Regions from separate parts of the Streptomyces sp. NBC_01707 genome, predicted to be linked through region 2. Evidence: riboswitches for the same ligand, from Rfam matches in the RefSeq annotation. Region 2 holds a riboswitch; each other region holds the start of a gene.

Region 1 (9,589 bases), 3.4 Mb from region 2:
TTCGCCGAGGCGTTCCCCGACCGGGTCTGGGACGTCGGGATCGCCGAGCAGCACGCGGCGGTCTCCGCGGCGGGGCTCGCCACCGGCGGGCTGCATCCGGTCGTCGCCGTCTACGCCACGTTCCTCAACCGTGCCTTCGACCAGCTCTTGATGGACGTCGCGCTTCACAGGTGCGGTGTGACGTTCGTCCTCGACCGGGCAGGTGTCACCGGCCCGGACGGTCCTTCGCACAACGGCATGTGGGACCTGTCCGTGCTCCAGGTCGTGCCCGGGCTCCGGATCGCCGCCCCGCGCGACGCCGACCGGCTGCGGGAGGAGCTGCGTGAAGCCGTCACCGTCGACGACGCGCCGACCGTGCTGCGTTTCCCGAAGGAGTCGGTGGGGGAGCCCGTCCCGGCGATCGGCCGGGTCGGTGCCATGGACGTACTGCACCGCGCCGACGACCCCCAGGTGCTCATCGTGGCGGTGGGCGTGCTCGCCTCCGTGTGTCTGCAGGCCGCCGACCTCCTTGCGGGTGGCGGAATCCGCTGTACGGTCGTCGACCCCCGTTGGGTCAAACCGGTCGACGAACAGCTCGCCCCGCTCGCCGGACAGCACCGGCTGGTCGCCGTCGTCGAGGACAACAGCCGGGCGGGCGGCGTCGGTTCGGCGGTCGGACAGGCGTTGCGCGATGCCGGTGTCGACGTACCGCTGCGCACGTTCGGCATCCCCGAGCAGTTCCTCGCGCACGGCAAGCGCGCCGAGGTGCTGGCCGACATCGGGCTCACACCGGTCGAGATCGCCGGCCGGATCAGTGCCGCGCTGGCCGCCAAGGCCGCAGCCGAGCGGATGGAGGAGAGCGGGGAATGAAGGACGGCGGCCCCAAGGGTTTCGATCTTGCGCAACTCCTCGCGGAACGCGGCGCCGAGCGCTACGAGCTGCACACGAAATACCTCAACCACCAGCTGCCGCGGATGCTCCGCACCATCGGCTTCGACAAGGTCTACGAGCGGGCCGAGGGTGCGTACTTCTGGGACGCGGACGGCAACGACTACCTCGACATGCTCGCCGGCTTCGGCGTGATGGGGCTGGGCCGCCACCACCCCGTCGTCCGCAAGGCACTGCACGACGTCCTGGACGCCTCGCTCGCCGACCTCACCCGCTTCGACTGCCAGCCGCTGCCCGGACTGCTGGCCGAGAAGCTGCTCGCACACAGCCCGCACCTGGACCGGGTCTTCTTCGGCAACAGCGGCACCGAAGCCGTCGAGACCGCGCTGAAGTTCGCCCGGTACGCCACCGGGAAGCCGCGCGTGCTCTACTGCACCCACGCCTTCCACGGCCTGACGACCGGCTCCCTCTCGGTCAACGGCGAGTCCGGCTTCCGGGACGGTTTCGCCCCGCTGCTGCCCGACACGGCCATCGCACTCGGCGACCTCGACGCACTCCTGCGTGAACTGAAGCGTGACGATGTGGCGGCGCTCGTCGTCGAGCCGATCCAGGGCAAGGGTGTCCACGAAGCGCCGCCCGGCTTCCTGCGCGCCGCACAGGAGCTGCTGCACCGGCACAAGGCACTGCTCATCGCCGACGAGGTGCAGACCGGCCTCGGCCGGACCGGTGACTTCTACGCGTACCAGCACGAGGAAGGTGTCGAACCCGATCTGGTCTGTGTCGCCAAGGCACTCTCCGGCGGCTATGTGCCGGTGGGAGCGACCCTCGGGAAGGACTGGATCTTCAGACGGGTCTATTCGTCGATGGACCGGGTTCTGGTCCACTCGGCAAGCTTCGGCTCCAACGCCCAGGCGATGGCGGCGGGGCTCGCGGTCCTCGCGGTGATGGAGGACGAGGAGATCGTCGCCAACGCCCGCCGCACCGGCGATCTGCTGCGCGAGCGGCTCGCCGCGCTCATCGGGCGGTACGAGCTGCTGCACGAGGTCCGTGGCCGCGGGCTGATGATCGGAATCGAGTTCGGCCGGCCGTCCTCGCTGAAGCTGCGCAGCCGCTGGACCGTGCTCCAGGCGGCCCGCAAGGGTCTCTTCGCGCAGATGGTGGTCGTACCGCTGCTGCAGAAGCACCGGATCCTCACCCAGGTCTCCGGCGACCATCTGGAAGTGATCAAGCTGATTCCACCGCTGGTCATCGGTGAGCCGGAGGTGGACCGGTTCGTGACAGCGTTCACGGCGGTGATGGACGACGCGCACAGCGGCGGCGGGCTGATGTGGGACTTCGGCCGAACACTGGTCAAGCAGGCGGTCGCCCACCGCTGAGTCCCAAAGGTTTTGCCTCGGAGGCAAGAAAATTGCCTCTGAGGCAGAATCCTGGCCCAATGGACATATGAATCCTCCCGAAGGAGGGGTGGCCGACGAGCTGCCCGGGGTCGCGCCACGCCTGCGCGATCTGCGCCGCAGCCGTGGTCTCACCCTCGAGAGCGCCGCGCAGCGCGCGGGGCTTTCCCCCGCCCATCTCTCCCGGCTCGAAACGGGCCGGCGGCAGCCCTCGCTGCCGATGCTCCTCGGACTTGCCAGGATCTACGGTACGACGGTCTCCGAGCTGCTCGGCGAGATTCCGCCCGAACGTGACGCGATCGTGCGCGCCGGCACGTTCGAAGGTGCCGAGGCCGACGGCTGGATGTACCAGCAGGCCGGTGGCTCCGGCCGGGCGATGCAGGCGCTGCGCGTCCGCGTGCCGTACGGCGCGCAGGGCGATCTCGTACGCGTTCATCCGGGCGAGGAATGGCTGTACGTCCTCGCCGGGCGGCTGCGGGTGAGTCTCGGTGACACCGTGCACGATCTCGATCCCGGGGACAGCGCCCACTTCGACTCGCTGACCCCGCACCGGATCGCCGCCGTCGGCCCCGAGGGATCCGAGCTCCTCTTCGTCCACACCCTGCTCCAGAGCCCCGCCGCCGAGCTGTGCCTCGGCAGCGGGATCCACCGCCGCTGAGACCGGTCCGTCCGGTCGCCAGAGAGGACTGTCATGTCCGATTCAGAGAACTTCGATCCGCTCAGCCCGGCCAGGCCCAAGAACTACGACCCGCAGGAGCGGAAGTTTCCGCGCGGCGTGGTGATCCGGCTGATCGCCTATCTTGTCGCCGGACACGTCTTCGCGGCCTTCCTCTACCTCCTCTTCGCGGTGGCCGGCAAGGGCTGACCGGCCGGCCACCACCGCCGGGAGATCCGGTTACGCCTCGTCGAGCAGCCGTCCGCGCAGCCGCTCCAGCGTCTGCGGAGTGAGCTTCAGCCCGTCGGCGAGATAGCGGTCGGTGCTGCCCCAGGTCTCCTCGATGGTGGTGAACGCCTGGGCGAGATATTCGGCGCGGGCGTCGAAGAGCGGGCTGAGCAGCTCCATCACCTCGGGCGACATCCCGGTCGCCGAGGTGTCGCTGCGGCGCACCTTGTACCGGCGGTGCAGCTCGTTGGACTTCAGGTAGTCGGCCTCGACGGCCTCGCGCTCGACCCCGACGGCGAGCAGCGCCACCGCGATCGAGATCCCGGCCCGGTCCTTGCCCGCCGCACAGTGCATCAGCGCGGGGACGCTGTCCTCGGCCAGCGCGTGCAGGACCCGGCTGTGCTCGGCGGTGCGGTCCCTGACGATCGCCCGGTACGAGGCGGTCATCCGGGCCGCTCCCTTGCCGTCGGCGAGGATGTCGCGCAGCTGCTCGATGTTGCCGTCGCGGACCATCCGCCAGAACTCGGCGCCGTCGGCCGGGTCGGAGAGCGGGATGCTCACATTCCGTACACCCGGCAGCTCCACGTCCAGGCCGTCCAGCTTGTGGTCGGCCGCATTCCGGAAGTCGAAGATCGTGTGCAGCCCGAGACCGCCGAGGAACGCCGCGTCCTCGGCGGTGGCGTGCGCGAGGTGACCGCTGCGGAAGAGTCGTCCGTACCTCACCCGGCGTCCGTCGACGGTGGGCAGACCGCCCACGTCACGGAAGTTGCGCACGCCCGACAGCTCGGGTTCCGTCGACGGGATCTGCGGCACCTGCTGCGTCACGGTGTCTCCTGGAATGTCTGGCGTCGGCGCTGCTCGCCGGCGAGGTCACTCCCGCGACGATACGACATCGGTCCCTCGGACAATCATCTCGGCCGTTCTCGCCCCCGACGCAGGTGAATTCCCCCTGCGCGGGCGTTGCCCGGCCACCCGTCGGAGCTTGATGATGTGCGGAACTGTGCGAATGTGGGGATGACATGATCGAGACTGGTGACACGGGTCGGACCTGGCTGCTGACCGGGGCGACCGGCAGCTATGCGCTGCATCTCACCGACCGGGACGAACTGCTGCATCTGCACTGGGGGCCGCGCATCTCCCTCGCGGCCGCCGAGGCCCTCGCCGCCGCACCGGCCCTGCCCTTCCGCGGCTTCGAGTCACAGCTGGACGGTCGCGAGGAGTACCCGGTGGAGGGTGGCCCCCGGTTCGTCCGGCCCGCGCTCTCGGTACGGACCCCCGAGGTCCGCGGCACCGAATGGGCCTACGCCGAGGCGGCGGTGGACGGCGACGAACTGCGCATCGCGTTCTCCGACCCCGTACAGCAGCTCGCGCTGACGCTGCACTACCGGATGCGGGACGACTCCGATGTGGTCGAGCGCTGGGCCACCGTCCGCCACGCAGGCCCCGACGGACCGCCGCTGGAGCTGCTGCGGGCCGACGCTGCCGCCTGGGCACTGCCCGCCCGCGACGGCTGGCGCCTCAGTCATCTGCACGGGCGGTGGGCGGCCGAGACGCAGCTGGTGCGGTCGGAGCTGACGTACGGCGAGAAGGTCCTCTCCAGCAGGCGCGGTCACACCGGGCACCAGTTTCTGCCCTGGGTCGCGCTCGACGCGGACGGCGCCGCCACCGAGGAGGTCGGCGAGGTGTACGGCTGCGCGCTCGCCTGGTCCGGCTCGTGGCGGATCGCCGTGCAGCAGCTTCCCGACGGGCTCGTGCAGATCACCGGCGGAGCCGGCTACGACGACTCGGGTCTGCTGCGGCTCGCACCGGGGGAGACGTACACCACACCGGTGTTCGCCGGACTGTGGAGCGCCGAAGGGTTCGGCGGGGCGAGCCGGGCCTGGCACGCCTGGCAGCTGGCTCACGTCGTTCCGGACGCCGAGAGCCTGCGGCCGGTGCTCTACAACTCCTGGGAGGCCACCGGCTTCGACATCGCGGAGGACCAGCAGCGTGCCCTGGCCGTGCGCGCCGCAGCGATGGGTGTCGAACTGTTCGTCGTGGACGACGCGTGGTTCGGGCAGCGCACCAGCGACCGGGCGGGACTCGGCGACTGGACCCCGAACCCCGAGCGCTTCCCCGGCGGACTGAAGCCGCTCGCCGACGAAGTGCACGCGCTCGGCATGCAGTTCGGCATCTGGGTCGAACCGGAGATGGTGAACGCCGACAGTGACCTGTATCGCGCGCACCCTGACTGGGTGCAGCACTTTCCCGGCCGGACCCGGACGGAGTTCCGTCATCAGCTGGTGCTCAATCTGGCCCGGACCGATGTGCGGAACCATCTGTGGGAACAGCTCGACTCACTGCTTTCCAGCGCCCCGATCGACTATGTGAAATGGGACTTCAACCGCTGCTTCACCGATGCGGGGTGGCCGGGCGAGGAGTATCCGCAGAAGCTCTGGATCGAGCATGTGGATGCGCTGTACGCGCTGATCGACCGGCTGCGGGCGGCTCACCCCGGTGTCGCTTTCGAGTCCTGCTCGGGCGGCGGTGGCAGGATCGATCTGGGCATCCTCGCCCGTACCGACCAGGTGTGGACCTCCGACAACACCGACCCGCTGGACCGGCTCGCCATCCAGGAGGGCTTCGGGCAGATCCATCCGGCTCGAGTGATGGCCGCCTGGGTGACCGACAGTCCGAATGTCCAGCTCAACGGCAGGGTGAGCTCGCTGCGCTTCCGGTTCGTGAGCGCGATGGCCGGGGTGCTCGGGGTCGGCGGAGACCTCACCGAGTGGAGCGACGAGGAGCTGGCCGAGGCCCGGGGCTGGGTGGACCTGTACAAGGAGATCCGCCCGGTGGTGCAGCACGGTGCGCTGTACCGGCTGCGTGCGCCGCGTGGCGGGCTCGGCGCCGTGCAGTACACACGCGGTGACGAGACCGTCGTGCTCATGTGGCTGGAGACACAGAGGTACGGGGAGCTGCCGCCGGTCCTGCGGCTGCGTGGGCTCGACCCCACGGCGACCTACACCTGTTCGGACACCGGGGCCGTCCACCACGGTTCCGTGCTGCTGCATCAGGGGCTGCACACCGGCCTGCGGGGGGATCTGGACGCGAAGGTGCTGAGGCTCCGCCGCGGATGATGTTCATGACATGTCCGTATTGAGGCATTTAGTCGAACATGCCCTGATTCAGCGGTAGATGAGGGGCCTTTCGTGAGCGGGATCATATCTGTGACGGTGTGTGCTGGTGCGGGGGGCGGGGATTCCGTGCACCGCGCGGAAAGCCAAGATCCTTAATCCACGGAGTGTGACCGGAATTCCGCGCCGATTTCCTGGCGCGGATTCCGGCACGCAACCGATGGCTTGTTCTGCTCGTCCTCACTCGTTTACGGTCACCGTCAATCCGGACGGACCGCCTAATCCTGCCGCCGACCGGAATTCGCATCCACTCATCGTGTGGCAGGAGCGGGGGAACCAGGTAAGCCGCCGACCGGAGAAATCCGGCCGGCTCGGGGTGAAGTCGCACCTCATGCGACCGGGCATCTCCAGCCCGAACCCGACAGCTCACCTCGTAGGCGCCGGAGAGGAAATTCTTCATGCCCATATCGGGTAAGCACCGTCGTCCGAAGTCCAGCACCATCGCTCGTGGCGTTGCCGCCGTCGGCGCCGGCGGGGCCGTCATCGCCCTCCCGCTGCTCGGTGCCACCGGTGCCCACGCCGCGGAGCAGGCCGCCCCCGCCGCGCACTCCGCCGCCGCTCCGGCCGCCCCGGTCGCGAAGAAGCAGTCCGAGACCCGGACGTACTCCGTCGTCGCCGGCGACTACCTGTCGAAGATCGCCTCCGACAACAAGGTCGAGGGTGGCTGGGAGAAGCTGTACCAGGACAACCGTGAGGTCATCGGCGGCAACCCGAGCCTGATCCACCCGGGCATGAAGCTGACCCTCGGCGGCCCTGCCGCGGCCACCGGCACCACGCCGGCCGCCCCGGCTCCGTCGAAGGCTCCGGCGGTCACCAAGCCCGCGCCCGCCCAGAGCAGCAGCTCCGGCTACGTCGCCCCGGTTCCGGGCAAGCACACCACCAACTACCGTGCCTCCGGTGCCAACTGGTCCAGTGGCAGCCACACCGGCATCGACTTCCCGGTCTCCACCGGCACCAGCGTGAAGGCGATCACCTCCGGCACCGTCGTCACTGCCGGCTGGGGTGGCGCGTACGGCAACGAGGTCGTCGTCAAGCACGCCGACGGCCACTACTCGCAGTACGGCCACCTGTCCGCGCTCTCCGTCTCGGTGGGTCAGACCCTCTCGACCGGCCAGCAGATCGGCCTCTCCGGTGCCACCGGCAACGTCACCGGCCCGCACCTCCACTTCGAGGTCCGCACCGGTCCCGCGTACGGCTCGGACATCGACCCTGTCGCCTTCCTGGCGTCGCACGGAATCTCCGTCTGATCTGATCCGATCAGGCCTGATCCGAACGGCTTGTTGAAGGGGCGGTGCGCGGCGGCGCACCGCCCCTTCGCTTATTCCCTCTTTACCAAAACCTGACCGGGTGGTCTATCTCACCTCCCGTCAACCCCTTATTACGGTCGCGTAGGTCACATTCGGCAGTGCAGGATGTGCCCTTGTGGCAGACGATTCGAGAAAAAATCAACGTGGCGTCAACAACCGGCATGGCGCCATCGGGTCGTACGCAGCGATTGGCGACAGCTTCACCGAGGGGGTCGGTGACCCCGGCCCGGACGGAACCTTCGTCGGCTGGGCGGACCGTTTCGCCGTACTCCTCGCGGACCAGCTCCCCGACCCCGACGCGGCGACGAACACCGGTTCCGCCGGTTCGGCTCACGGGAACTTCCGTTACGCCAATCTCGCCGTACGCGGACGCCTCCTCGACCAGATAGTCGAGGAACAGGTGCCGCGCGCCAAGCAGCTCGCCCCCGACCTGGTGAGCTTCTGCGCGGGCGGCAATGACATCATCCGGCCCGGCACCGACCCCGACGACGTGGCCGAGCGGTTCGAGCGCGCGGTCGCCGACCTGACACGGTCGGTCGGCACCGTCATGGTCACGACCGGCTTCGACACCCGCGGCGTTCCCGTACTGCGCCATCTGCGCGGCAAGATCGCCACCTACACCGCCCATGTGCGGTCCATCGCCGACCGCTACGACTGCCCGGTCCTCGACCTGTGGTCGCTGCGGTCCGTGCAGGACAGGCGCGCCTGGGACGACGACCGGCTCCACCTGTCGGCCGAGGGACACACCCGGGTCGCGCTGCGCGCCGCCCAGGTCCTCGGCCTCGATGTGCCGGCCGACCCCGACCAGGAGTGGCCGCCGCAGGCACAGCGCGGCACGCTCGAGGTACGGCGCGACGACATCCACTGGGCCCGCGAATATCTGGTGCCCTGGATCGGGCGGCGGCTGCGCGGCGAGTCCTCCGGTGACCACGTCGAGGCGAAGCGCCCCGACCTGTTGCCGCTGTGACCGGCGCGGTGTCCTCTTCGGCCGGACGGGCGCGCTCGCAGCGACCCGTCCGGTTCGATCAGGCTCGTCCGCCGACCGGGAACAACGGCAGCAACGCTTGATCCCGGTGAGCCGGTACGCCCGCCGGCTCGGCCGGTATGCGTTCCAGCACCCCGCCCGCGAAGACGTCGTACAGCGGCAGCGTCTCCAGATGCACATATCCGATGTGGCAGTCGCACACGGCGAGCGGACAGGCCCGCGGGCCCAACGCCCGCCGATAGCTGCCGTCGTAGAGATTGCCGAGCTCGGCCGGGACGAAGTGGCAGCGGCGCACCGTACCGTCCCCGTCCACCGAGATGACCGACTCGCCGGTCCGGCAGGGCATCCCGGCCGAGCGATGCGGATCCCGGCTGTACGGGAAGAGGGGGTCGAGGGACGTCCAGCGGTCCGCCTCCTCGTCCGTGTAGCTACGCCCCTCGGCCGCGTTGACCCAGAGATAGACCTCGCCGGGCAGGTCGGCACGGAGCCGTCGAGCCTCGTCGAGATGCTCGTCGAGACCCACCACGCCGACGCTGTACCGGACACCGAGGCCGGTCAGCTCCCGGCACTTCGCGAGGAAGCGGTCGTACGGCGTCTGTCCCGGGTGGTACGTGCACCACAGCGCGATCCTGTCGCGGGTGGACTCACCCGCTTCGGCCAGCCACCGCGTGCGGCCGCTGAGATTGGTCTGGATCGCGACCCGGCCGATGTGCGGCAGCTGTGCCAGCTCGACCAGCGCCCGGCGGTACCAGGAGCGGACCAGCCCCTCGCCCCAGGGCGTGAACAGCACCGAGATCCGGTCGCCGGTCCGTGCCGCCGCCCAGGCGGTGAACCGCTCCAGCGCGGCACGGTCCGCACGCAGCTGTTCCGGACTGTCGCGCCGCTTGGCGAACGGGCAGTACGGGCAGTCGTAGTCGCACGACGCCAGCGGACCGCGGTACAGGATCGTCAGGTCCATGGGCGCGCTCACTTCAGTTCGT
Region 2 (9,589 bases):
GTCACCCGGATGGCCCCACGGGCGCTGATGATCCCGCCGGGGTGCCCGGACTTCATGTCCAGGATCCGTTTCGTACGCCCCGGCCGCGTTCTGCTGGAAGGTAGGGCCTGGTCGGGGCGGCCGCCGGTCACCCGGGTCGAGGTGACCACGGACGACTGCCGTTCCTGGCACGACGCCGAACTCGGCCCGCCGGACAGGAGCGGAGCGCACCCCTGGGCCTGGCAGCGGTGGCAGTCGACGTGGACGGCCACGCCCGGAAACCATGTCCTGGCCGCCCGCGCCACCGATGCGGCGGGGCGGGTCCAGCCCCTCACCCAACCCTGGAACCGCGGCGGCTTCGGCAACAACCGCATCCAGCGGATCCTGGTCCACTGCGGGCCGGGACAGCTGGGGGTGAGGAGTACGCCTCAGGGGGCGCACGGGTGATGCGGTTCAGATGAGGAGCTTCGTCTTCGCCTGCCGGAACTCCTCTTCCGTGATGGCGCCCCGGTCCTTGAGGTCCGCGAGTTTCGCCAGCTCCTCGACGCTGCCGCGGCTCTTCGGCGCACCGCCACCCGTGTCACCCGCGCCTGCGGCCTCGCGCACGTACGCCTTGAAGGCGGCCTCTCTCTCCTGGACCTCCTTGAGGTCGCGCTTCCCCATGGATCTGCCGCGCGCGATCACATAGATCAGGACGCCGAGATAGGGCAGCACCAGGGCCAGGATCAGCCACCCCGCTTTGGCCCAGCCCCCCAGGTCGTCGCTGCGGAAGATGTCCGCGATGACCTTGAAGAGGAGGAACAGCCACATGATCCAGAGGAAGAACCAGAGCATGGTCCAGAACAGGTTGAGCAGGGGGTAGTCGTCCACGTTCGGCTCCCTGGTCGTCGCTGTGGCGCAGCGTCTGATGTCTGAATTCTGAACCAGTCATATCATCAGATATAGGCACCTGCTCGTCGTCGTCCGAGGCCTTCCTCAGGGGTGGTGCGGAGTACCTTGGAATCATGAGGGAGGCGTGGGCGAGGGCGTATGAGAGCCCCAGATGAGTCGGCCCTGAGCCCGGTCGGGGCGATCGGGCGCGTGACCGTGCCGATCCCGGAGGGCGGTCCCGGCGAAGTGCTGGTGGCCGTACGGGGCGGGTCGGAGGCCTACACCGCATGGTCGACGACGTCGATCGACCGGGACGAACGTGTGGTTGTCGTCGACTCGGTCTCGGCGCGCAGCGTGATCGTCGAACGGCTGCCGGCCTGAACGCAGGAAGCGGAGCCGAGACCCGATTCAGAGATCCGACGCCGCGATGAAAATGACCTGACGGCAGGAGTTCGCTCATGTTGTTCTGGCACGTTCCCGCCCCCAACGAGGCGATGCTCATCTCCGGATCGAAGCGGCAGACGCAGGACACCCAGTTCCGGATCGTCACCGGCCACGGCAGTTTCGTCGTACCCGTGAAGCAGAAGGCGCGCATGCTCTCCCTGGCGCTGCGCGAGGCGGAGATCACCGAGGACTGCGTCACCCAGCAGGGCATCCGTCTCAACGTCCGCGCAGTCGCGGTCTTCAAGGTCGGTGACGACGCCGTCTCCATCGCCAACGCCGCACGCCGCTTCCTGTCCGAGCAGGACCAGATGGAAGAGCTCGCCGGCCGGATCTTCGCCGGTCACCTGCGTTCCATCATCGGCGGCCTGACCGTCGAACAGATCATCCGGGAACGGAACCGGGTCTCCCAGGAGGTCATCGCGGGAAGTCACGGCGAGATGGAGAAACTCGGCATCGTCGTGGACGCCCTCCAGATCCAGGAGATCGACGACGCCACCGGCTACATCAACAACCTCGCCGCCCCGCACGCGGCCGCCGTCGCCAGCCAGGCCCGGATCGCCCAGGCCAGGGCCGACCAGGAAGCGGCCGAGCGCGAGCAGCAGGCCGCGGCGCTCAAGGCCGAGTACGAACGGGACACCGCGATCAAGCGGGCCGGCTTCCTCGCCGAGACCGAGCAGTACAACGCCCGCGCCGCCCAGGCCGGACCGCTGGCCCAGGCCAGGGCGTCGCAGGAGGTCATCGAGGAGCAGACGGCTCTGGCCGAACGGCAGGCCGGGCTGGCCGCACAGCGGCTGGAGGCGGAGGTCAGGCGTCCGGCGGACGCCGAGGCGTACCGTCAGCGCACGCTCGCCGAGGCCGCCCGTGACCGGGCGAAGTTCCAGGCCGACGGCAGCGCGTACACCGAACGGACCCTGGCCCAGGCGCAGGCCGACGCCAACACCGCCCGCGCCGCCTCGCTCCGGGACGGCAACCAGGAACTGATCGCGGCCAACCGCATCGTGGAGAACCTGCCGGCGCTGGCCGACGCGGCCGCCCGCGGGATGAAGGGGGCCAACCTGACCGTGCTCAACGGAACCAGCGGGGTCAATGAGATGGCGGCGGGTGTGGTGGGCCAGGGGCTGGCCATTCTCCAATCGCTCCAGCGCAGCGCGAGCGCGGGGAAACCGGCGGTCGACGCGAAGCGGGCGCCGCGCATCACCGACTCGAACTGACCCGGGCAGGGCCGGGGCGGGAAAGGTGCGGGAAGGGCGTCGGGGGCCGTTCGGTCGGGCAGCCATTTCATGGGTGGTCAGCAGTCCGTTCCTGATGGCGTAGAGTTGTGTTCACCGACGCGGGGTGGAGCAGCTCGGTAGCTCGCTGGGCTCATAACCCAGAGGTCGCAGGTTCAAATCCTGTCCCCGCTACTGAAGAGTCAGGCCCGGCATGCATTGAGCGTGCCGGGCCTGACTCGTGTTTTCCGTCCCCCCTTCGGCCGATGAGGAGTCGCCGCGCGGCGGCGCCCCGGCAAGCCTGGGAAGCAGGCCCATGTCCGCAGCCGGGCGCGTGCAGGTCAGGACAGCCGTGCGTGCACGGGGCAGGAGACCACAGGGCGCACGGCCCAGGACAGCACCGGGCGCGCCGGGCAGGAGACCACAGGTGGGGATGGCGAGGAAGCTGCTCGGGGGGCGGGTCAGGGGGCGGGCCATGGTGCGCGGCTGGGCCTGGTGGTTCGTCCGTGCGCTGCCGCTTCTGATGATCGTCGGCGGACTCGTCTTCGACTACCTCAGCCCACCGCCCTTCACCGCCGTGCCGATGTTCGTGGCCGCTCCGCTGATCGCCGCACCGTTCTTCTCTCCGGTCAGCACCGTCCTCACGGGCGTCGCCGCGATTTGCTCGATCCTCTCGCTGCGGTTGCCCAGTGGCGGTCTGCTGCACGTCGTGCCGTTCATCGAGCTCGTCACCGTGATCACGGTCGCGATCCTTGCGGTCGTCATCAACAGGGTCGTACGGCGCAGCACCGAGCAGCTGGCTTCGGCGCGGGTCATCGCGGAGACCGCCATGCGGGCCGTGCTGCCGACGCCGTCCGAGCGGATCGGAGGGCTCCATGTCGCCGCGCGGTACGAGGCCGCCCAGGCGGACGAATTCGTCGGCGGTGACCTGTTCGCCGTGGCGGAGAGCTCGTACGGGGTACGGCTCGTGGTCGGGGACGTGCGGGGCAAGGGGCTCGAAGCGGTCGGGACGGTGGCGGTGGTCATCGGCGCGTTCCGGGAGGCCGCCGAGCAGGAGGATTCGCTGGAGGGCGTGGCGCGGAGGCTGGAGCGGGCGCTGGCGCGGGAGGGGGCGAGGCAGGGCGGCATCGATCCGGTCGAGGGGTTCGTCACCGCCGTGCTCGCCGAGGTCCCGCCCGGCGGGGCCGAGGTGCGCATCGTCAACCGCGGCCACCCCGAGCCGCTGCTGCTCCGCCCCGACGGCTCACTGGACGTGTTGGTCCCGACGGTGCCCGCGCTGCCGCTCGGCATGGACCTGGGGGTGTGGACGGACCGGGCCGACGTATGGGAGCTGGACGCCGGGATGACGCTGCTCGCGTACACGGACGGACTCTCCGAGGCGCGCGACGCCCAAGGGGTCTTCTACGATCCGGCGGCCCGGCTGCGCGGGCGGATCTTTCCCGGGCCCGAGGAGCTGCTGTCCGCGCTGGTCGACGACGTACGGCTGCACACCGGCGGCCGATCCACCGACGACATGGCGCTGCTCGCGGTCGCACGTCCCGCCCGGAGGCAGCCGGATCGGCGCAGGACTGTGAAGATCGTGGGCCGGGATGCGAGTGAGGAAGGGCTGAGTCGGTGAAGGGCTTCGCAGGGCGATGCCACGGTGCGTAATCGAAAGGCCTCGCTCCGCATAACATTTGACGCAACGTCAGAAACCGGGTAGTGGCTGAGTGGCGATCAACTCGCCCGTTTCCGCCCGATTGTGTCCCGTAAAGTCCAGGCCAAAGGCGTTAACGATCAGTCGGAACGGCTTGGAATCGGACCCGTCCGTCTATTAACGTTCGATAACGCAGCGCGGTTGTCCCAGCCGCCGTCAGTGGCGGCACCGTGCGCGAGCGCCGAATTCCGCAAGGGAACCGGGGAACCACCTACATGGGGTGAATCGGACACCTGTGTCTCGTGAGAGGCAGAGGGATCCGTAGGAGACCTTCCTGCTCCGAACCCGTCAGCTAACCCGGTAGGCGAGAAGGAAGGAAAGGAGTGCGCCCCCGTGGCGTCCAACAAGCCTGCCCCCGAAGCCCCCTCCCGGTTCGGCTCCGACTTCACGACCGAGCAGCGAACCGATTTCGGCGCCGAGTTCACCACTGAGTTCGCGACCGACGGTTTCGGTGAGACCGACCGGGCGTGGGAGGAATGGAACCCCACCGAGGAGTCCGTCCGCCCCGTACGCGGCAGGCACCGCGTCGTCAAGCAGCGCAACGGGCTCGCCCGCAGCTCCACGGTGCTCGGAGTCGGTGTCATCGCGGCCGTGGGAGCGGGTGGCATGGCCACCGCGCAGAGCAAGCCGCCGGTCTCCATCTCCCTTCCCGACTCTCTCGCGGACAACCTCCCCGACGCCAAGTCCCTTCCCGGCGTGGGCGCCCTGTTCTCCGACGGGTCCGTGACCGACCAGGCGAAGTCCGCGGTTGCGACCGCCCCGCTCACCAGTGCCGGCATCACCACCGCCGAGGCCGAGCAGGGCACCACCGACGCCGGCGAGGCGCTGCGCGCCCGCATCCTCCAGCAGGCCGAGCAGCAGCAGAACGCCGCCGAAGCGGAGATCAAGGCCGCTGAGGAGAAGGCCGCTGCGGAGAAGGCCGCCGCCGAGGCCAAGGCGAAGCAGGACGTCGCCGAGGCCAAGGCCGCCGCCGACAAGAAGAAGGCGGAGGAAGCGGCGAAGGCGAAGGCCGAGGCCGCACGGCTTGCCAAGCTCGCCGCCTCCTACGCCATCCCCACCTCCTCGTACACGATCACCTCGACCTTCGGCGAAGCCGGTTCGATGTGGTCCTCCGGCTACCACACCGGCCTCGACTTCGCGGCGCCGACCGGCACCCCGATCAAGGCCGTCCACACCGGCACCGTCAAGTCGGCGGGCTGGTCCGGTTCGTACGGCTACCGCACGGTCCTGGAGCTCGAGGACGGTACGGAACTGTGGTTCTGCCACCAGTCGTCGATCGACGTCACCGTCGGCCAGAAGGTCACCACCGGCGAGACCATCGGCCGTGTCGGAGCCACCGGCAACGTGACCGGACCCCACCTCCACCTGGAGGTCCACACCCCGGACGGCACCGGCATCGACCCGATGGCCTGGCTGCGCGACAAGGGCCTCACCGTCTGAACCCGCGCCGGTTCTCCGGCCCCTCGTACCCGGCAGTCCTGACGCTCCCCCCCGACGTCAGGGCTGCCGGTCTGCTGTCACCCGGTCCTTGGGACCCCATGCGGATGCGCCTGCACCCCCTTTCCCCCCCGGTACGGAATAGCGGGCGCGGCGGAGTCCGTTGATCCACTCATGACTTCTCTTCGTAAGCTCGGCTCTTCCGACCTCCAGGTCTTCCCGCTCGCCCTCGGTGGCAACGTCTTCGGCTGGACCGCCGACGAGGCGCAGTCGTTCGCCGTACTGGACGCGTACGTCGCGGCGGGCGGCAACTTCCTGGACACCGCGGACGCGTACTCCGCGTGGATCCCCGGCAACGAGGGCGGCGAGTCGGAGACGGTCATCGGCAAGTGGCTCGCCGCACGCTCCAACCGTTCCGACATCGTCGTCGCCACCAAGGTCGGCGCCCACCCCGCGTACAAGGGGCTCTCCGCCACCACCATCAAGGCCGCGGCCGAGGAGTCGCTGCGCCGGCTGGGCACCGACCACATCGACCTCTACTACACGCACTTCGACGACGAGACCGTCCCGGTCGAGGAGATCATCACCGCCCTCGACCAGCTGGTGAAGGACGGCAAGGTGCGCGAGATCGCCGCGTCCAACATCAGCCCGGAGCGGCTCCAGGCGTCCCTGGACTTCTCCGAGCGCGAGGGGCTCGCCCGATACGTCGCCCTGCAGCCGCACTACAACCTCGTCTCCCGCGACACGTACGAGGGCGAGCTCCAGGAGACGGCCGCCCGCGCCGGTCTCGCCGCCGTCCCGTACTTCGCCCTGGCCGCGGGCTTCCTCACCGGCAAGTACCGTCCGGGTGCGTCGGTGGAGAGCGCGCGGGCCGAGAAGGCCGGTCAGCACCTGGCCTCGGAGCGCGGACAGAAGGTCCTGGCGGCACTCGACAAGGTCGCCGAGGAGCGCGGCGCCGAGGTCGCGACCGTCGCCCTGGCCTGGCTCGCCGCCCGTCCGACCGTCGCCGCGCCGATCGCCTCGGCCCGTACGGTCGAGCAGGTGCCCGCCCTGGTGGCCGTGGCCGACCTTCAGCTGACCGAACAGGAACTGGCGGAGCTCACCGAGGCGTCGGCCTGAGACCTCACCGGGAGCGCGGGGGCGGGACGTTGCCGTACGGCGGCCGGGCATACGGCTGTTGGGCGTGGGGTGCCAGATACGGGTTCGGGAGGTAGCCGCCGTACTGCGGGTGCGGGGCCGGCCCCGCAGGTATGTACCGGGGGCGCAGGCGGCCCGTCGCCTGCGCCGCGTACGTCAGCGCGGGTCCTGCCACCTCCCTGCGCTGCCAGAGGTGGTGCAGCAGCTCCAGCTCGCGCGCCACGAAGTCCGGGTCCGCGGCCCCGCGGCGGGCCTGACGGCGCAGGAACGCCAGCGACGTCGCGAACGACTCGTACTCTGCGACCGCACGGGCCGCCGCTCTGCCGCGCGCCCTGGCCTGCGCCTTGGCATGACTGCGGACCTGCGCCACGACCCTGTTGCTGCCGTACGCTGGCGAGTGGGCCGGTGGCGGGCCGGGCACGGGACAGCCGTAGCCGGGGCTCGTGTACGGCGCTCCGTACGGGGTGCTGTACGCGTTCGTGCTTCCGCAGGCACTCGCGTGCCGGTGGCGCGCCATGTCCCGGGCCATGCCGCGGGCCCGCATCGAGGAGAGCGCGAGCGGCTCGGCCGGGGTGAGCCAGCCGGCCGCCGCATAGACGGGCAGCTCGGTGGCCAGGGTCCGCAGCTCCCGCTGGCGCGACCAGATCACCAGCCAGGTGACCAGCCCGAAGACCGGGACCATGAACGCCCCGTACACGACATAGAAGCCGTACGGACCGAACGACCCCGAGCCGTTCCACAGGGCGTGCATGCCCATCGCGAGGATCAGCCCGAGCAGGGGCAGCAGGATCCGGCGGATGCGGTGGCGACGTGCGCAGAGCGCGGCGAATCCGAAGCCCAGGCCGGTCAGCACGGTGAAGAGGGGATGCGCGAACGGCGTCATCACGGCACGTACGAAGAACGTCGCGGCCGTCACCGACGCGAAGCCCGACGTGCCGATCTGCTGGTCCTCGCCGAAGGCATTGCCCAGATAGAGGATGTTCTCGGTGAAGGCGAAGCCCGTCGCGGTGAAGCCCGCGATGACGACGCCGTCGAGGATGCCGCTGAAGTGGCGCCTCCGGAAGAGGAAGATCAGCAGGAGGGCCGCGGCCTTCGCGCTCTCCTCGACCACCGGTGCTATCACCGTGGCGCCGAGAGTGTCCGCGCCCGCCGGGTCGGCGGTGGCCGTCGCGATCCAGCGGGTCGCGAACGAATTCGCGATGATGGCGACCAGGGCGGCGGCGCACGCACCCCAGGCGAAAGCGAACAGCAGATTCCGCCAGGACCACGGCTCGACCCGGTCCAGCCAGCGGAACGCCGCCATCAGCAGCGGTACCGGCAGTACGGCGAGGCCCAGACCGACCAGGAACCCCTCCGTACCCGTCTGATCGCGGACCAGGGCGAGGATCACCAGTCCGCAGAGAGCCAGCACCGTGAAGACCGCACCGGCACGGAACGTCTTGCTCCGCCAGACCAGGCCGACCCGGCGCGGCCGGTAGCGCCACTGGCCCCGCTCCGGGACGGCCGCCAGGATCTCGCCGACCCGCTGCTCCTGGAGAAGCGGGACGGCCGGCTGCGACTGCTTCTGCTGCACAGACCCGTCGGACACCCGATGACCCTAACGAGCGGGACCGACAACTGACCATGGGGCGACGGGGGACGCGCACCGACCCCGTAGGGAAATCCGCAGTTCAGCGGCTCAGTGGCGGGTGAACAGCAGGTCGTGCACGACATGGCCCTTGTCCAGGCCCTGTCCCTCGAACCGGGTCAGCGGCCGGAACGCGGGCCGCGGTGCGTAGCCGCCGTCCGCCTGGGTGTTCTCGAAGCGGGGGTGCGCGGTCAGCACCTCCAGCATCTGCTCGGCGTACGGCTCCCAGTCGGTCGCACAGTGCAGCACGGCCCCCGGCTTCAGCCGCTGCGCCACCAGATCGAGGAACTCCGGCTGGATCAGCCGCCGCTTGTGGTGGCGCTTCTTGGGCCACGGGTCGGGGAAGTACACCCGCAGCCCGTCGAGCGAGTCCGGCGGCAGCATCTCGCGCAGCAGGATGATCGCGTCACCGTTGGCGACCCGGATGTTGGACAGTCCGTTCCGGTCCGCGAGACCGAGCAGGTTGCCCTGGCCCGGTGTGTGCACATCGACGGCGAGTATGCCGGTACCCAGGTCGTCGGCCGCCATCTGCGCGGTGGCCTCACCCATCCCGAAGCCGATCTCCAGCACGACCGGGAGCCCGTCGAACAGCTCCGGCAGGTCGAGGACCGACTGTCCGTCGATGTCCAGACCCCACTTCGGCCAGAGCCGCTGCAGAGCGTCCTCCTGGCCGGGTGTGACACGGCTGCGGCGCGGCTGGAAACTACGGATCCGGCGCTCGTGGTGCGAACCGGCCGGATCGGCGGCGGGCCCGCCGGGGAAGCGCGGCTCCTGACGCAGCCTGCGCTGCCGCTCGAAGGCGGCGGCACGCAGATCGTGGGACTCGTCGGTCTCGGGGGCGGGATTCAAGGACTCAGACACAATGCCCCGATTCTACGGCGGGCGGCTTCCATCCTGTCCCGCGTGCCCGGAGCAGCGCCCTGCGTGCCACCTCCCGCCCGATGGGCAGCGAGGCCGTGGCGGCGGGCGACGGAGCGTTCAGCACGTGCACGGTGTGCGGGGCCTCGCGGATCAGGAAGTCGTCCACCAGCGTGCCGTCGCGCAGCACCGCCTGGGCCCTGACGCCGGCCGCGGCGGGACGCAGATCGTCCTCGGTGACCTCGGGCAGCAGCCGCCGCACCGCCGCCGTGAACGCGCGCTTCGACAGCGAACGGTGCACCTCTCCCGCCCCGTACCGCCAGTGCCTGCGCG
Region 3 (9,589 bases), 3.2 Mb from region 2:
ATCCGAGCGCCGCCGGAACGAACGTCTCGCGCGTCGCCGGCCTGGGCTATCTCGGCATGCTCGCCGGCCCGGCCGTCATCGGACCGCTGACGCACTTCATGCCGCTCAACCTGACGTTCCTGCTGCCTCTCGGGTTCTGCGTCGTGGCCGTGTGCTCAGCCCGCATACTGCGCTCGCCGCACGCCGCTCCCAGTCGTCTGCAGGCCGAGGCGGCATGACCGGGACCGACCACGCGACCCCGGTACGCGGAACACCCGGTGCCGCGGTGCACCCCCGCGCCCTGACGATGTAGCGGGCGCGGCCCGAGCCGCGTCCCGGTGCGGCCGACTCCCTTGTCCCCGCCCGGCAAACTCGTCGCGTCACGGCACTAGGAAGTGACAGGCCCTCTCGCTACCCTCCGCGCATGATTTCCACGGTGGTCTGGGGCACGGGCAATGTCGGCCGCGCCGCGATCCGCGCTGTCGAGGCACATCCGGCGCTCGAGCTCACGGCCGTGCTCGTCCACAACCCGGACAAGGTGGGACGTGACGCGGGCGAGCTCGGTGGGCTCGGTCGTCCGCTGGGGGTCGTGGCTGACGACGACATCGGTGCCGTGCTGGCCACCGGCCCCCGGGCCGTGGTGTACGCCGCGTCCGGCGACATCCGCCCCGACGACGCCCTCGCCGACATCAACAGGGCGATCCGGGCGGGGGCCGTTGTCGTCACCCCCGCGCTGTACGCCCTGTACGACCAGCTGAGCGCCCCGCCGGAGCTGCGGGATCCGGTGCTGGCCGCCATCGCGGACGGTGGCGGCTCACTGTTCGTCTCCGGTGTCGACCCCGGCTGGGGCAATGACGTACTCCCCTTGCTGATCAGTGGACTCGGCACCTCCGTGGACGTGATCCGCTGTCAGGAGATCTTCGACTACTCCACCTACGAGCAGGAGGAATCGGTCCGGTACCTGGTCGGCATGGGCCAGCCGATGGATTACGAGCCGCTGATGCTCGCACCGACCGTCCCGACCATGGTGTGGGGCGGGCAGATACGGCTGATGGCCAGGGCTCTGGGAGCCGAACTCGACGACATCCGGGAGACGTTGGACCGGCGCCCGCTCGATGCCACGGTGAGCACCAGGACCATGGGCACGTTCGAGGCCGGCACCCAGGGCGCGGTGCGGTTCGAAGTGCAGGGCATCGTCGGCGGCGAACCCCGCATCGTCATCGAGCACATCACGCGCATTCACCCCTCGTGCGCACCGGACTGGCCGACACCGCCCGACGGCGACGGCGCGCATCGAGTGATCATCGAGGGCCGCCCGCGCATCGAGGTCACGGTCGAGGCCACCGACGAGGGCGAGAACAGATCCGCGGGCGGGAACGCCACCGCGGTCGGCCGGCTCGTGAGCGCCATCGACTGGCTCGTGAACGCGGAACCAGGACTCTACGACGCGCTGGACGTCCCGCTGCGCCCCGCAGTCGGCAGGCTCGGAAGGAGACAACCGTGAACATCGACATCCCCGAGGGCAAGGACGCGATCGAGTACGTGTGGGGCGAGATGGTGCCCGGGATCGGGATCGCCGCATCGAACTTCTCGCTGGCGGTGTACGCCCATACGACCCTGGGACTGCGCGAGTTCGAAGCCGCGCGGTTGCGGATCGCCCAGATCAACGGGTGCGCCTTCTGTCTCGACTGGCGGACCGAACGGGACGGTGTGAAGGTCGAGGAGGATTTCGCCGACGCGGTGACCCAGTGGCGGACCACCGACGTCTTCGACGACCGGACCCGGTTGGCCGCCGAATACGCCGAGCGGTACGCCCTCGATCACCACAACCTCGACGAGGCGTTCTGGTCCCGGATGAGCGCGCACTACAGCCAGCTCGAGGTCGTGGAGCTGAGCATGAGCATCGGATCATGGCTGGCGTTCGGTCGGCTCAACCATGTGCTGGGCCTCGACACCGTGTGCGCGCTGCCCGGCCGTTGATCGTCACAGGTCGGTGGCGATGATCTTCTCGATGTTCCGTTCGGCGAGCGCGGTGATGGTGACGAACGGATTGACGCTGGTGTTGCCGGGGATCAGCGAGCCGTCGATGGCGTACAGGCCGGAGTAGCCGTGCAGGCGGCCGTAGTTGTCGGTGGCCCGGTTCAGCACCGCGCCCCCGAGCGGGTGGTACGTGAGGTGGTCGCCCCAGATCTTGTAGGTACCGAAGAGATCGGTCCGGTAGATCGTCCCCTCCTTCTGGTTGATCCTGTCGAAGATCGTCCTGGCGGCGTCGATGGACGGTTGCTTCCAGGCGGTCTGCCAGTTCAGGTCGACCTTGCCGGTCGCCGCGTTCCAGGCGAACTCGGCCCGGTTCGGGTTCTTGGTGATGGACAGGTAGAAGGAGGCGAACGTCTCGATCCCGGTGGGCAGCGGGGCGACCTCGGCGAACGCGCCACCGGCGGCCCAGTTGTCGATACCCCCTGTGGGGATGGAAGCCTGGAGGCTTCCGGTCGGGTCCCACAGGTGGTTGGCCCGGCCGCACATGACGTTGCCGTTGTCACCCCACCCTTTGCCGATCTCGCTGTTCAGTCCAGGGAGCGCGCCGGTGGCCTTCAGCTTGACCAGCAGCTTGCTGGTGCCCACGCTGCCGGCCGCGAAGAACACCCGGTCCGCAGTCACCGTCTTGGTGGCCGTGGTGGCACCGCGGGTGTCGAGCTGGTCGATGACCACCGTGTAGCCGCCACCTGTCGCCGGTGCGACCGAAGTGACCTTGTGCAGCGGCGAGATGACGACCCTGCCGGTGGCCCTGATCCGGTCGATGTACGTCTTCTGCAGCGACTTCTTGCCGTAGTTGTTGCCGTACAGGATCTCGCCGGCCAGCGCCGACCTGGGTACGGTTCCGGCCTCTTCCTGCTTCATGTAGTCCCAGTCGTACACCGTGGGCACGAAGACGAACGGGAAGCCGGCACGCTGGGCGTGCTTACGCCCGACCCGGGCGTACTGGTAGCAGGCAGCGGTCTCGAACCAGGCGGGATCGATGGTGCCGACGCCGAGGCCGGCATTGGCGCGCGGATAGTAGATCCCGTACATCTCGTCGGCGTCCACCGACGGGAGTACGGCTCCGAAGTTCTCCCGCTTGGGGGTGACGGCCATGCCACCGTTGACCAGCGAGCCGCCACCGACGCCGCGGCCCTGGTACACCGTGATCCCGCTGAACTCCTCGGCGTCGAGGATCCCCGTGCTGCGGGTGACGTCCTTGTCGATGGGGAAGCCGAGGAAGTTGCTGAGCGGCTGCTTGGTCCTGGTGCGCAGCCAGTACGACCGACTGTCCGGGGAGGTCGTGTTGGCGAAGATCTTGCCGTCCGGGCCGGCGGTGTCCCAGGCCATGCCCATTTCGATCATGTGCACGTCGACGCCCGACTGGGCGAGACGCAGAGCGGCGACGGATCCGCCGTACCCGGTGCCGATCACGAGGGCCGGGACATGGGCCCCGGAGTCGATCGGAGCGGCTGCGGAGCCGGCCCCGGCCTGAGCCGGGGTGCTGTGACCCGCGAGGGCCACGGCGCCTAAAATAGAACCAGTTCCTGTGAGGAATCTTCGACGGGAAACGCCCTTGGGGCCTTCATCATGCATGGTAGAGTCACTCATGTGACACGCCTCACTCTCGACAGAGTGAAACTGGTTCTACTGCCGTTTGCGTGGCAAGTCACTACATACCCTTGAGTAACTTGCGCCCGACCGGGGCACGCCATGCATCAGCGCACAGTCGGCCCGCCCCGGCCACCAGTTCGCGATCGCCCCGCCGACGAAGCATCGCGGGACGACCTGCAGACGATCTTCGACACCACGGACCGTCTTGAGCAAGCAGACCGGGTCCCGCCCCGGAGGCGCCTCCCGGGATCACCACGACGACACCGGAGTTTCGGTCGTAACCGGGCCATGCCCCCGATCGGGCAGAGAACGGGAACGGGTGGCGAGGCCCTGTCGGACCCTCGCCACCCGTCACACCTCGACCGGCATCAACACGACCGGGTGTCAGTACGCCCCGAACACGTTGTCGATCGAACCGTACTTGGCCGCGGCGTAGTTGCACGCAGCCGTGATGTTGGCGACCGGGTCGTAGATGTCCATCGACGTACCGGACACGTGGTAGGCCTTGAACGTGGGGTCGATGACCTGCAGGAGCCCCTTGGACGGCGTGCCCTTGGCGGCGTTCGAGTCCCAGTTGTTGATGGCCTTGGGGTTGCCCGACGACTCGCGGATGATGTTGCGGTGGATACCGTCGTAGCTGCCGGGGATGCCGTGCTGCGCCATGACGGCCAGCGACTCCTTGATCCAGCCGTCGAGGTCGTTCGTGTACGTCACGGTCCCGGCGGGGGCAGGAGTGGAAGGGCTCGCGGCCGGCTTGGTCTCGGCAGGCGCCGCGGCCTTGGCGCCGATGGTCAGCTTCATGCCCGGGTGGATCACGGCGGGGTCGGCTCCGATGACCTCGCGATTGTCCTGGTACAGCTGCTGCCAGCCGCCACTCACCGCGTGCCCGACGGCGATCTTGTAAAGCGTGTCACCGGCTATCACGGAATAGACGGAGGGCGTGGCCTTCGCGGCGGCAATTCCCTTGGCAGGGGCCGCAGCGGGCGCCACGGTCTTTGCGACGGTGGCGACGGACTGCACCGGCGCTGCCGAAGCAGTGGTCGCACCGATCACAGGAAGTGCGAGAGCGGCTCCGCCCGCGGTCACGGTGATGAAACCGCGAGTCAGCGAACCGGACTTACGACGACGGTGGTTACCCGTTGCGGGCATGGCGCATTCCTCTCCGTCGCCTACGAGGTGAGCTGTCGGGTTCAGGCTGGAGTTGCCTGGCCGTATGGGAATACGACTTCACCCCTAGCCGTTCCAGAAACCGGATCGGCTGCTTACCTGGGTCCCCCGCTCCTGCCGTACGTGAGTGGTCGGATTACCGGATGGCGGCAGGATTAGGCGTTCCATCCGGATTGACGGTGACCGTAAGCGAGAAACTCCGACCTGAACAAGCCCCCACTTTTCGATCACAATTCATTTACAAGATCGAGTCGGGGAATTATCCGCACTCCACACCCGCCCGCGAAGCCAAATTTCTTGGCGTGGCAGGGAACCGAGCGGTACGCCGTCGCATCCGCGGGCCCGGAAAGTGACTCTCGCCACTAGGCCCGAAAAGGGCGATTTGCCCGGCAGGCAGAGCTCGAGTCGTGCGAGTCATGCATTCATCAGCAAAGGCCGCCATTCCCCTCGATTGCCAAAATTCCGACATTTAAGACATCGGTGGGCGGGTGAGGGGCCTTCGACTCGTCGGGAAAGCCGTCCTCCGCGTGAGGTGAGAGCGGATGCCGCAGCGCGCGTGACGTGCTCCGCCAGCCGCGGCGCACCAGTGGTCGCCCACCGGCCCGGGCGCGCAGGCGCAGGCAGAACGGCGGTCCCGGCGGGCGCAGAACGGCGGTCCCGGCGGGCGCAGAACGGCGGTCCCGGCGGGCGCAGAACGGCGGTCCCGGCGGGCGCAGGAGGTGCCGTACGCCGTCGGCGCGGCCGCCACAGTGCGCAGAGATGCCCGCCGACCTCCCGGGACCGTCCGGCAGCACGAGGGAAGTCGTGGCGATGGAGAGCCCGCGGCGCTGATCACCGTGCCGCTCTCGCCGCGCGATCGTCGCCCGGCCACCGCCTTGCCGCGTACCGGCCGTCCGGACGGTACGCGGCATGATCGCCATCGCTCAGCCGGCGGCCGAGACGGTCGGGCCGGATGAACCCGACGTAGCCTCCGAAGGCTGCCGGATAGATCTTCTCCAGCCTCTCGGCGATGCGGGCGCGCCCCGCACGCGCCCTCTCTTCGCCCTCTTCAAACGAGTACCCCTCGGACCCGTCCGGTTCGGGGAGGATTCAGGAATCGGTCACACGGCAGGCCGAAGCAATGCGGCGAGCCCATTGCTCATCCTTGCGGAACAGCCGTTGACGACAGTCAAATCCTCGGCTGCTCATGCGAATCCGGCCTCGTCCTGAGCGTCGGAACCAGTGGTGCGCACGCCTCCTCCGGAGAAATGGGGCAACGCCCCGCTCGTCGCCTTACGTTGATACTGCGATCGCTGGAAGAGGAGAAGGGGCAACGGAGTCGAGGGCGAACATTCCATCGCTCCATTCCTGCCACCCACAATCCTGCCCAACTCGACCGATTCATCGCACGAAACGTCATGTCGAGTCGTCCCCCGCACGTCGGTATGAGCTCGCGTGCACCCATCGACATCTGATGTGTCACCACCTTGCGCGGCCCTCGCAATCGAATCGGCCCGGCAAGAATTACGTTGCGCATCAGGCGCCTCGTGACGGAGTCGGGACACGTTCCATTCCGAATCGATTGAATCAGCCGATGTCACCTGAACTCTGATCAGATGCCCTCCAGATCCACCATGTTCGATGCAAACAGAAAGCCGTACCGGTTGCGGACAGGAGTACGACTCCGACCCCACCGCCAACCCTTGGCCCCCCGGCCCGGTTGCCCCCAGATCCGAACGACGTACCCCTTCCGCCGAGGATCCAGATGCCTGATGATCTCTTTCCATGCGCATGCCAACGATTCATCGAAGATTCCGCCATCGGGCCTTGCTCTGGGCCGTCGCCGCGAGCCTGGCTCTCACCGCCACCTCAGGAGTCCCGGCCGGGGCGGACTCCCCGGTGCCCGGCCTGTCGCAGACCCTCGACCACATTCTCAGCGACACCCGGCTGGACGGCGCCCAGGTCGGAGTCGTCGTCAGCGACGCCGAAACCGGGCAGACGCTCTATCAACGCAACGGCGGCGGCCGTCTGGTACCCGCATCCAGTACCAAGCTTCTGACGTCGACCGCGGCCATGGCGCTGCTCGGTCCCGACTACCGCTACAGCACCGATGTACTCGCGGACGGTTCCCGCCACGGGTCCGTGGTCCAGGGTGATCTTTATCTTCGCGGCACCGGCGACCCCACGATGCTGGCCGAGGACTACGACCGACTGGCCGCCACGGTCGCCGCATCGGGAATCCGCCGGATCACCGGCCGACTGGTCGCCGACGACACCCGGTTCGACAGCAGCCGGCTCGGCGCGTCCTGGGCGTCCGACGACGAGTCCGCCTATTACTCGTCGCAGATCTCTCCGCTGACGGTGGCCCCGGACACCGACTACGACGCGGGCACCGTGCTCCTCTCGGTGACCCCGGGCTCCGCGCCCGGCGATGCGCCCAGGGTGAAGGTCACCCCGTCGAACGACTACGTCCACATCGACAACCGTGCCACCACGGTCGCCGCCGGTGGAAGTCGTGCGATCACCGTCGATCGCACGCACGGCAGCAACACCATCGTGGTCAGCGGCAAGATCCCCGTCGAGAGCACACCCGCCACGTCATGGACCAGTGTCTGGGAACCCACCGGATACGCGGCCGCCGTCTTCGCGGACGCGCTGGCCGCACACGGAGTGAAGGTGACCCGAGGGACGGTGCTGGGCAAGGCCGTTCCGCAAGGTGCCTCCACTCTGGCCTCCCATCCGTCGATGCCGCTGAAGGACCTGCTGACGCCGTTTCTGAAGCTGTCCAACAACAACCATGCCGAGGTGCTGGTCAAGACCATCGGATACGAGGTGAAGGGCAGCGGCACCTGGTCGGCCGGGCTGTCGGCGATCGCCGACCACCTGCGTACCCTCGGACTGGACCCCTCCGACCTGCGTCAGATGGACGGCTCCGGCCTGTCGAGGATGGACGTGGTGTCCACCGAGCAGTTCGCCGAACTGCTGGTCGCCGCACGCCATCAACCGTGGTTCGAGGAGTGGTACGACGCCCTGCCGATCGCCTGCGTGTCCGACCGGATGACCGGTGGAACGCTGCGCTCCCGCATGTGCGGGACCTCGGCTGCGGGCAATCTGCACGGCAAGACCGGTTCGCTGACCGGCGTGTCGGGGCTCTCCGGCTATGTCACGGACGCCGACGGCCGGAAGCTCGTCTTCAGCTTCGTCAGCAACAACTACGTCGCGAGCTCGGTCAAGGACATCGAGGATGCGGTCGGAGCGGCGCTCGCCGGCTACAGCGTGAAGGGCGCACAGCAGCCGCAGGGTGCGGCCCGGTCCGACCGGCCGTCGACCGATGCGCCCACTGCCAGGGATGAGCAGTCCGGGCGTACCGACCTCGAGTGCTCCTGGACGAAGCCTGTGAGCTGCTGAGCGACGGTCGGGGCACTCCAGGACAGCGCACGGATCCGCGTGGCGCCGACCTGGTCCGGCCGGAGGTCGACCAGGTGAGGGGCGGGGCGCACTCCACCCCTCACCTGTTGCCGTTGCCGGCCTGCACACGCGGCTCAGCACGCGAGAGGTGATCAGGGGCGCTGATGCCGGGTCTCGGGTCGGGCGGGCCACCGCCGACGGGTGACCTGCGCGACTCGGCGGACACTCGCCGAGGGCCGACCGGGTCACTGGGCAGGCGCTGGCGGCCCGGCGGGGAATACATCACAATGATCCAACATTCAATAAAAGTGATACGGCGCGGACCGCACGGGAGAATCGCATGGGACTTTCGACCTCCGGCGAAACCATGCCTGAGCTGGGACTCCTCGACACCACCGGCATCCTGCGCCGACCAGGGGTGAGCCCCGAGCGCACCAGCTCAGGACTGGGCTGGGAGCACGTCTACGTCTCCACCCAGCGGGAACAGCCGTATCACGCGACATTCGAGGCTGCGCCCACCCACCTTTTGATCCTGCACCTGGGCGGCCCGGTGACCGTCCGGCGTCGCATCAGCCGGTCGATGCGGGCCCAGCTGATTCCGGCCGGGGGCATCTTCCTCCACCCCGCGGGCCGCGCGCTGGACGTGGAACTCCAAGGAGGACTCGACACCGTCCACCTGTATCTCAGCGACTCGGTCCTGCAGGAAGCGCACGGTGAGGGCGCGACGGTGGAACTCGCCGAGGAGCTGGGCAGCTCCGATCCGCTGATCGAGCAACTCGTCCTGGCACTGGACGGCGTCGTGCGGCTCCGGGAGCCATCCGCCCGTACCTATGTGGATCACCTCGTGGGCACACTCGCAGCTCGGCTCGCCCGGGCACACGCGGCCGGCCGACCCGTGGACCGCGAGAGCGCGTCGTCAGGACTGACGAGCCGACAGCTCATGTCGGCACGTGAGTTGATGGAGACACGGATCTCCGAGCCGCTGCCCGTCGCCGAGCTGGCCTCGGCCACCGGTCTGAGCGCGAGCCAGTTCAGCAGGCAGTTCAGAGCCAGCACGGGTAAGTCGCCCCACCAGTTCCTGCTCCAACTGCGGCTGGACCACGCACGTCGGCTGCTGCGCACCACGACGCTGCCCATCGCCGACCTGGCCGCCCACTGCGGCTTCTCCCATCAGGAGCACCTGACACGCGTGATGCGCGCCAAGCTGGGCACGACCCCTGCTGCCTTCCGTCGGGCTTGCTGACCTTCGATTCCGCGTCCCGCGCCGCCGCATTCACCCCTGCCCACCCCACCGCATGCGCCCGCGCACCGCCTTCCGGTGCGGCTCAAGCCCGTCCGCGGCCCCTCACGGCCATGGCGCCGCGCCGATCCGGCAGAAGATACGCGCGAAACGTGCAGGAAACCGGATGTCCACGGCCCCGACACT

The links. A riboswitch is a leader RNA that binds a small molecule or an ion and turns the genes downstream of it on or off. The one in region 2 is predicted to bind cyclic di-AMP.
Region 1: linked by a shared signal. The riboswitch ahead of OG963_RS09360 (LysM peptidoglycan-binding domain-containing M23 family metallopeptidase) and the one ahead of OG963_RS24475 (M23 family metallopeptidase) in region 2 are both predicted to bind cyclic di-AMP.
Region 3: linked by a shared signal. The riboswitch ahead of OG963_RS38595 (transglycosylase SLT domain-containing protein) and the one ahead of OG963_RS24475 (M23 family metallopeptidase) in region 2 are both predicted to bind cyclic di-AMP.

The regions. Positions count from the first base shown of each region.
Region 1 is NZ_CP109190.1:2,048,038-2,057,626, reverse strand. It holds gene dxs (1-deoxy-D-xylulose-5-phosphate synthase) at 1-849, shown strand, start outside; gene OG963_RS09385 (aspartate aminotransferase family protein) at 846-2,243, shown strand; gene OG963_RS09380 (helix-turn-helix domain-containing protein) at 2,311-2,919, shown strand; gene OG963_RS09375 (DUF6126 family protein) at 2,953-3,126, shown strand; gene OG963_RS09370 (tyrosine-protein phosphatase) at 3,157-3,969, opposite strand; gene OG963_RS09365 (alpha-galactosidase) at 4,164-6,260, shown strand; cyclic di-AMP (ydaO/yuaA leader) riboswitch at 6,556-6,712, shown strand; gene OG963_RS09360 (LysM peptidoglycan-binding domain-containing M23 family metallopeptidase) at 6,716-7,564, shown strand; gene OG963_RS09355 (SGNH/GDSL hydrolase family protein) at 7,740-8,591, shown strand; gene OG963_RS09350 (STM4011 family radical SAM protein) at 8,650-9,567, opposite strand; gene OG963_RS09345 (STM4012 family radical SAM protein) at 9,576-9,589, opposite strand, start outside.
Region 2 is NZ_CP109190.1:5,427,632-5,437,220, forward strand. It holds gene OG963_RS24445 (sulfite oxidase) at 1-426, shown strand, start outside; gene OG963_RS24450 (SHOCT domain-containing protein) at 433-849, opposite strand; gene OG963_RS24455 (hypothetical protein) at 1,009-1,230, shown strand; gene OG963_RS24460 (flotillin family protein) at 1,308-2,504, shown strand; tRNA gene OG963_RS24465 (tRNA-Met) at 2,623-2,696, shown strand; gene OG963_RS24470 (PP2C family protein-serine/threonine phosphatase) at 2,977-4,119, shown strand; cyclic di-AMP (ydaO/yuaA leader) riboswitch at 4,367-4,519, shown strand; gene OG963_RS24475 (M23 family metallopeptidase) at 4,531-5,637, shown strand; gene OG963_RS24480 (aldo/keto reductase) at 5,809-6,753, shown strand; gene OG963_RS24485 (PrsW family intramembrane metalloprotease) at 6,758-8,359, opposite strand; gene trmB (tRNA (guanosine(46)-N7)-methyltransferase TrmB) at 8,450-9,259, opposite strand; gene lhgO (L-2-hydroxyglutarate oxidase) at 9,252-9,589, opposite strand, start outside.
Region 3 is NZ_CP109190.1:8,622,428-8,632,016, reverse strand. It holds gene OG963_RS38615 (MFS transporter) at 1-218, shown strand, start outside; gene OG963_RS38610 (dihydrodipicolinate reductase) at 404-1,483, shown strand; gene OG963_RS38605 (carboxymuconolactone decarboxylase family protein) at 1,480-1,959, shown strand; gene OG963_RS38600 (GMC oxidoreductase) at 1,963-3,606, opposite strand; gene OG963_RS38595 (transglycosylase SLT domain-containing protein) at 3,994-4,758, opposite strand; cyclic di-AMP (ydaO/yuaA leader) riboswitch at 4,763-4,948, opposite strand; gene dacB (D-alanyl-D-alanine carboxypeptidase/D-alanyl-D-alanine-endopeptidase) at 6,541-8,163, shown strand; gene OG963_RS38585 (AraC family transcriptional regulator) at 8,504-9,406, shown strand.